2 regions of the Pseudoalteromonas sp. NS-SX12 genome follow, and region 1 is predicted to be linked to the other one. Evidence: predicted binding sites of a transcription regulator. Region 1 holds the regulator's gene; the other holds the start of a gene.
What was found. The regulator FliA, encoded in region 1, starts transcription of late flagellar genes. The targets are predictions, from matches to a motif close to CTAAAGNTNNNNNNNNNNNNGCCGATA.
Positions count from the first base shown of each region.

Region 2: the regulator FliA is predicted to act here: its motif matches at 2,763-2,789, upstream of flgM (flagellar biosynthesis anti-sigma factor FlgM).

Region 1 covers NZ_CM170634.1:2,985,267-2,989,299, reverse strand. Annotated here, with positions in the region: gene flhF (flagellar biosynthesis GTPase FlhF) at 1-1,022, shown strand, start outside; gene AC2IOM_RS13900 (MinD/ParA family ATP-binding protein) at 1,015-1,872, shown strand; gene AC2IOM_RS13895 (RNA polymerase sigma factor FliA) at 1,881-2,597, shown strand; gene cheY (chemotaxis response regulator CheY) at 2,648-3,031, shown strand; gene AC2IOM_RS13885 (protein phosphatase CheZ) at 3,048-3,821, shown strand; gene AC2IOM_RS13880 (chemotaxis protein CheA) at 3,836-4,033, shown strand, end outside.
Region 2 covers NZ_CM170634.1:105,444-109,476, forward strand. Annotated here, with positions in the region: gene AC2IOM_RS00555 (CheR family methyltransferase) at 61-885, opposite strand; gene AC2IOM_RS00560 (chemotaxis protein CheV) at 903-1,835, opposite strand; gene flgA (flagellar basal body P-ring formation chaperone FlgA) at 1,976-2,692, shown strand; gene flgM (flagellar biosynthesis anti-sigma factor FlgM) at 2,824-3,144, shown strand; gene flgN (flagellar protein FlgN) at 3,148-3,561, shown strand; gene AC2IOM_RS00580 (LPP20 family lipoprotein) at 3,590-4,033, opposite strand, start outside.

The sequences.
Region 1 (4,033 bases):
ATTCACTCACATCGACAAAGCAAGATGCCCTTGATAGCTTTGCTAAGCCAAAGCAGCAAAGCAGTTATGGCAACCAAGCTCAGTCGCTTGATGAAATGCAAGCGATGCGTGATGAAATGGCATCGATCAGACAGTTACTTGAGCACCAACTTTCTGGCTTAATGAATGAAGATATGGCGCGCCGTGACCCAACTCGTGCACTTTTACTCGACCGTTTGAAAGGTATGGGTATCAGTGAAGCAGTAGCGGACCAGCTTGCGTGTTTTATTCCAGATGACGTTGCACCGCGTCAAGCGTGGCAAGAAACACTTAATATGCTGAGCAAACAGCTATACACTGCAAATAATGAGATTTTGCGTCGTGGTGGCGTATATGCGCTAGTTGGCCCTACTGGTGTAGGTAAAACTACCACAGTTGCAAAGCTAGCTGCACTTGGCGCACAAAAATTTGGCGCCAACAATATCGCGCTAATCACAACAGATACTTATCGTATTGGCGCATATGAGCAATTATCGACTTATGGTCGTATTATTGGCTGCCCAGTAAAGCAAGTTAAAAATGCAGAAGAACTCACTGAAATTCTTTATCATTTAAGAAATAAGCGTCTAGTATTAATTGATACAGCAGGAATGAGCCAACGAGATATACGTTTGACTGAGCAACTTAACACCTTAATGCGCAATAGCCGAGTAGATATTCGCAGTTACCTTGTGTTAAGTTCAACAGCACAGCTTGAAGTACAGCAAGAGGCGATTAAACAGTTCAAACAGGTACAGTTAAGTGGTTGTATCTTCACAAAACTTGATGAATGTCTAAGTTTAGGTGAAATTATCAGTGTAGCCATTCAAAATCGTCTGCCAATAGGCTATCTTACCAATGGGCAGCGTGTACCAGAGGACATTCGTGTGGCAAATGCGGAAAAATTGGTCAGCAAAGCTCAGCAGTTGTATGCAAAACGAACAAACGCGCAAGCAAGACGTGCATCAAGCATGGCGCATCAAGCAGTAGGAATGTATGATTAACCCAGAATTAGATCAAGCTAGTGGCCTGCGGAAAATGAAAAACAACAACAAGGCTGTAAAAGTAATTGCGGTAACTGGAGGTAAAGGGGGAGTTGGTAAAACCAATGTCTCTCTAAACATGGCAATCGCCATGGCTCAGCAAGGCCAAAAAGTACTGGTACTCGATGCCGATTTGGGTTTAGCAAACTGTGATGTAATGCTGGGTTTGCGTGTAGAGCGTAACCTTTCTCACGTGCTTTCAGGTGAATGTGACCTCGAAGATATTTTAGTTGAAGGGCCGTATGGTATGAAAATTGTACCTGCGACATCTGGCTCTCAAAATATGGTGGAATTAACACCATCTGAACACGCTGGCCTTATTCGCGCTTTTGGCGAATTAGACTCACACTATGATGTATTAGTCGTTGACACTGCGGCCGGTATTTCAGATATGGTGCTTAGTTTTTCCCGCGCTTCACAAGATGTGCTTGTTGTTGTGTGTGATGAACCAACATCAATAACCGATGCTTACGCACTGATTAAAGTGTTAAGCCGTGAGCACGGTGTGTACAAATTTAAAATAGTTGCGAACATGGTACGCAGCTTAAAAGAAGGCCAAGAGCTTTTCGCAAAATTATCAAAAGTAACTGACCGCTTTTTAGATGTATCGCTTGAGCTAGTCGCAACAGTTCCATTTGATGAAAATATTCGAAAAGCGATTCGTAAACAAAAAACCATTGTTGACGTATTTCCAAAATCGCCTGCAGCAATTGCGTTCAAAGCACTTGCAACTAAAGCGGCGAGCTGGCCAATTCCAAATCAGCCGTCAGGACACCTAGAGTTTTTCATTGAGAAACTGGTTAGTAATTAGGAACGCCTATGAAAAGAACCGCTGCCTATGCTAATCAAAATCAATTATCGCAACTTGTCGAACAGCATACGCCGTTGGTTAAACGCATTGCCTACCATATTTTAGCGCGTCTACCGGCGAGCGTTATTGTCGAAGACCTCATTCAGGCAGGCATGATAGGACTCATTGAGGCTGCTAAGAACTTTGATGGCAGTAAAGGTGCGAGCTTTGAAACCTATGCGGGTATTCGTATTCGCGGTGCAATAATTGATGAAACGCGTAAAGGAGACTGGGTACCTCGCTCAGTACATAAAAACGCCCGTGAAGTCGCCGCGGTCATCAATCAGCTAGAATCATCACTCGGACGTGAACCAAAAGACAGTGAAGTAGCTGAAAAACTTGATATTACGTTAGATGAGTACCATCATATTCTAAGGGATATAAGCAATGGTAAAATTATCGGCATTGAAGATCTCGGTGTTGATGAAGATGTCATCGACGCAGGGCTCGGCAATAAAGAACAAAATCCATTAGTTGATATTCAACAGGATAAATTTAATAAAGCGTTAGTAGAGGCAATACAAACTTTGCCAGAAAGAGAAGCGTTAGTGCTGTCACTTTACTACAATGATGAAATGAATTTAAAAGAAATTGGGCTAATTCTTGAAGTGAGTGAATCAAGAGTGAGCCAAATACATAGTCAGGCCATGGTGCGCCTTAAAGCAAAAGTCCATGACTGGATATAGAATAAAAGTAGTAAGTAAACAATTAGGTGCATACCTCACTGGAGGATATTTTGGATAAAAACATGAAAATTCTTGTAGTTGACGACTTTTCAACGATGAGAAGAATCATTAAAAACCTGTTAAGAGATCTTGGTTTCACAAACGTGCAAGAAGCAGACGACGGTAGCACTGCGCTACCAATGCTGCAAAACCAAGAGTTTGACTTTGTAGTTACGGATTGGAATATGCCAGGTATGCAAGGTATAGATTTGCTGCGCGCGATTCGCGCGGATGACAGTCTAAAACACATACCGGTACTAATGGTAACTGCGGAAGCCAAAAAAGAGCAGATCATTGCTGCAGCGCAAGCAGGTGTAAACGGTTATATCGTTAAACCATTTACAGCAGCAACGCTTAAAACAAAGCTTGATAAAGTTTTTGAGCGTTTAGGCTAACGGGAAGGAGAGGTTTATGTCAGCAAGTGCTGCGCCTCAAATTACCTTAGAACAAGCTAAGCAGCTAGTTGCGTTTCTTGAAAACGATGAGCAACAACAAGCGCAAGAGCTGCTAAAGCAAGTTACGGCAATTGAGCAAGATGAATTATTTGATGAGGTAGGCAAACTAACTCGTCAACTGCATGATTCATTGAAAAATTTTCAACTTGATACCACTTTATCGGCGTTAACAACTGAGTCTATTCCTGACGCAAAAGAACGTCTCAATTATGTTATGGAAATGACAGAGCAAGCTGCGAATACAACGATGGACGCCGTTGAAGCATCGCTGCCTATTGCCGATAACTTGCAAACAGGTCTCAACAATATTAAGCCCAAATGGGACAAATTAATGTCGCGAGATCTTAAAGTTGGTGAGTTTAAAGTGTTATGTCATGAGCTAAACGGCTTTATGGACGAAGCAAAAACAAATTCTGATAAATTAAATGCATTAATGACAGAAGTGCTCATGGCCCAGGGTTATCAGGACCTCACAGGTCAAGTTATTCGACGCGTAATCGAGCTTGTCCGAGAAGTCGAGGATAGCCTGATTCATATGTTAACTGTGTTTGGCACACCTGTAGAACATGATGAATCGCCTGAAACGACAATACAACAAGAACAACAAATGGTTGCTGATGGTGAATTAGACCAAGTAGCTGAAGGTCCAATTATAAATGCTGAATCACGTGAAGATGTGGTTTCAGGTCAAGATGAAGTAGACGATCTGCTGTCTAGTTTGGGCTTCTAATCGGAGAAAAATGCATGAGCTTTGATGTCGATGAAGATATTTTACAAGACTTTTTAGTCGAAGCCGGTGAAATCTTAGAGTTGCTCTCAGAACAGTTAGTTGAACTGGAAAATAATCCAGAAGATGCTGATTTACTGAATGCGATATTTAGAGGGTTTCATACCGTAAAAGGGGGCGCTGGCTTCTTGTCTATGACAGAGCTAGTCGATGCA
Region 2 (4,033 bases), 180 kb from region 1:
TTCTCCAAAAAAGTGACTTTGAAGAAGTTATGCAAATAGTAAGCCAGAGCTACTGACTAATTATTTTTTTTGATAAATGATACCTGGATTACAGCGGATCATTTCAAAATCCTCGCTTAATCCGGTCATAGATTCTGACGCGCCTAGAAATAAATACCCTTTAGGGCTAAGGGCTTGGTGAAATTGTTTAATAATTTTTGCTTTAACTTCCGGTGAGAAATAAATCAGCACATTACGACAAAAAATGATTTCAAATTTCCCCATAAGTGCATACGAATCTAATAAGTTTAAGTGGCGAAAGCTCACCATCCGCTTTATATCATCGTTCACTTTTGCCATACCGTGATCTGAATCCGTAAAAAACTTACGTCGTCTTTCAGGTGAAAGGCCACGTGCCAGCGCAAGCGAATCGTATTCAGCATTTTTACAGATATCTAACATGGTGTTAGATATATCTGTACCAACAATATTAACGCCCGCTAGTGCCCCTGGCTTTGACTGCTTAAATTCAGCGGCACTCATAGCGATTGAGTACGGTTCTTGTCCTGAGGAACTTGCGGCAGACCAAATTTTAATAGGTCTACGCAGCTCCGAAAGTTCAGGGAAAAGTTTATTCTTAAGCAATTCGAATGGATATGTATCACGAAACCACAGGGTTTCATTAGTTGTCATTGCATCAACAACTGCAGCCCTTAACTGACGTTCACGCGGGCTAAGCGTTTTAGTCACTAATTCAGATAAAGAGTCGACCTCAAACCTTGCCATTAAAGGTGCAAGACGGCTCTTTACTAGGTACTGTTTATTGTCACCTAGCACAATGCCGCATTGCTGTTCTAAAAAGCTTTTAAATTGCTGATATTCTTTATCATCTAAGTTTTTGTTCAAGTTTATTACTCGCTGGTCTAATCTTCATGAACCCACTTTTTAACCGCAGTAGCTAACTCGTCTGGGTTAAACTTCGCAATAAAATCATCAGCTCCGACTTTTTCAACCATCGCCTGATTAAATACACCACTGAGTGATGTATGTAATATAACATGAAGCGGTGCTGTTCTGGGATCAGCCTTTAGTTCGGCTGTTAGCGTATATCCATCCATTTCTGGCATTTCTACGTCTGAAATAAGTAGGGCTACTCGTTCAGTGACCACACTTTGACAATCTTTCTCGGCAATTTCTTTCAGGCGAACTAGCGCCTCTCGTCCATTTTTTGCCACCTCAGTTTGCACGCCTAATGGCTCAAGCGCCCGTTTCACTTGGTTTCGCGCAACTGTCGAATCATCGGCAATAAATACTATACGCTCACCAAGATCTTTTTGCATTTCACCATCTGAAACCAAATCAGCGCTCACCTCTGTGTTTACTGGGCAAATTTCATTCAGTATCTTTTCTACATCTAGTATTTCAACGAGTTCCTTTTCGATTTCAGTTACTGCAGTTAAATACGAATAACGGCCCGAACCTGACGGAGGTGGCATAATTGATTCCCAGTTGATATTAACGATACGCTCAACCGAGTCGACTAAAAAGCCCTGCACTGAACGGTTATATTCAGTGATGATAATAAAACAATCTTTTGTATCTTGAATCCCAGGACCACCAATAGCTAAAGAAAGATCGATAACCGAAATTGTTTGCCCACGTATGTGCGCCACACCTTTAACATAATGATTAGATTTTGGCATTGCCGTTAAGTTAGGACATTGTAAAACCTCACGTACTTTAAATACGTTAATTCCGAACCGCTGCCTGCCTTTTAACTTAAACAGCAACAACTCTAGCCTGTTTTGACCTACGAGTTGCGTTCGCTGATTAACCGAATCTAAAATGCCTGCCATTTCAATCTCCTAACTTGAAGCAATGAAAAGGAATACTTCTTGCTTCTTTGTTATTGTACTACCGTATAACCTTGATGTGCCATAATTTTGACACTCGCTAGTTATACCTTGTTTTACCCATAAAGCATAGTCGAAACATTATGAGTTTGTTTAAAAAAAATCTTTATTTCTTTATTTTAATACAAATTGCTGCGCTTGCTATGACTTCACTCAAAGCAAAGGTTTACAGTAAGTTAGAATTGCAGCAAATCGCAATAGATTATGTTGCCGATAACAAACAACCCAACCCTAACCAACCCCCTAATTCGCAGTTGTCGATTACGGCGTTACCGCTCGACACTCGTATTAAAACGCGAACATGTCAGCACGAGTTGCAAGTAAGTGCTGCAAATCCTATCAATACTAATCGGCAATCTACTATAAAAATTAAGTGTTTAGATCAAAATAATTGGCAAGTTTTTGTGCATGTAAAGCAATTAGAGCTCGTTGAAGTGATTACAGCTGCAAAAGGGATCAGTAAAGGGCAACGAATTACCGCACAACATTTAACCAGCAAGCAAGTTGCAAAACACTTAACGCGTTCGAATCAATTTAAATCGAGTACTAACCTAATAGGTAGCCGCAGTAAACGAAATGTTCGTGCGGGACAAACTATCAACTACAATTATATTTGCACTATTTGTAAAGGCGATAAAATTACTATTTTGGCAAGCTTTAAAGGCATGACAATTAAAACACAAGGTGAAGCGCTTGAAGATGGACGCATAGGCGACAACATTAGTATTCGAAATGTAAAATCTAAAAAGAAAATTCAGGCAAGAGTTTTAAACACTGAGCTGGTAAAAGTCACAATTTAGCGCTGTACTCTAGTAGAAATTTCAGGTTAAATAAGAGGTTACAAATTTAATAAAAATAGTGCATTTTTTATTAAAGGTTGTACCCGAGATGCCGATACATAAGATGTGAAATCTTAGTAGAGAGAACTGTCATGGTTAATCAAATAAATCAAGGCTCAAACAGCCAAGCAAACGTCAGGCTTGAAAGCTCTAAGCAGCAAGCGTCTGAAACTGCTAATAAACAAGTGCAAGTGAATACTGCTACTGCAAAGGCAACTAGCGATTCAGTAAGCATTACACCGCAAGCTCAACAGCTTAAAAAGCTAAATGAAAAAGCGGAGCAATCATCAGGTATTGATGAGAAAAAAGTAAACGAGCTTAAAAAAGCGATCGCTAACGGCGAGTATAAAATTGATGCAGAGAAGCTTGCTGAAAATATCAATAAGCTTGAATTTAAACTTTTCGGTCGATAGTTTATGAATCTAGAACAGATATTAGCGCAACAACTTGATGAGTTGAATACTATGGCTGACATCCTAAAGCAGGAATTAGAAGCGATAGTTGCGCGCGATCATGAATCGTTGATATCTGTTGTTGAAAGCAAAGTTGCATCGTTGCAGTCAATTCAGCAACGTGACCAACACATTGCCAAATTAATTGATCAAGACGGTATTGATAAAGCTGAATATCAGCCAACAATCAACCAAATTAATCAGGTATTAGCTGACTGCAAAAAGCAGAATGACGTGAACCAAGTTGCAGCAAATCAAAGCCAGATTGCTTCACAAAAATTAAAGAATATCTTATTTGGTAAAAGTCATACCGGATACGACAAAACGGGCAAATCTTTCTCTCTACCTAACCCGATTGCTCGCGGGCTAAAAGCGTAATCTGAATTTACTAATAAAAAGTAACCTGCTAGTAGTAGGTTACTTTTTTTACGTTTCTTGGTTTTGTTTGACCAATATATAAGTCATGTACCAATTTCATATCTAGCTCAACTTCTGTTGCATACGTATCACCCACAGCGTAGCTTTTGGTCACTTTCGCACCACGTACAACACCTTGTACACGAACTTTCAAAGTATCATTACTAGCGATTAGGCCTTTAACGCTCGTTTGCGCGTCAACTTTTTGTCCGTAGACTTGTTCCGCGAGCTCACGATAAGCCTCAAGCTTTGATGCCTTCATTGCCATAATCGATTTTTGCTCTGTTGTTGTACCGGGTTGCAAACTGATCGGTGCATACCCTACCGCATACAGCACTGGGTAGTTATCTGGTGTTTGGTATTCATATTCAATATGTTTATCAAACAGTTGGCTACAGCCACCTAATAAATATAAGCTCGTTACCAGAGTTGA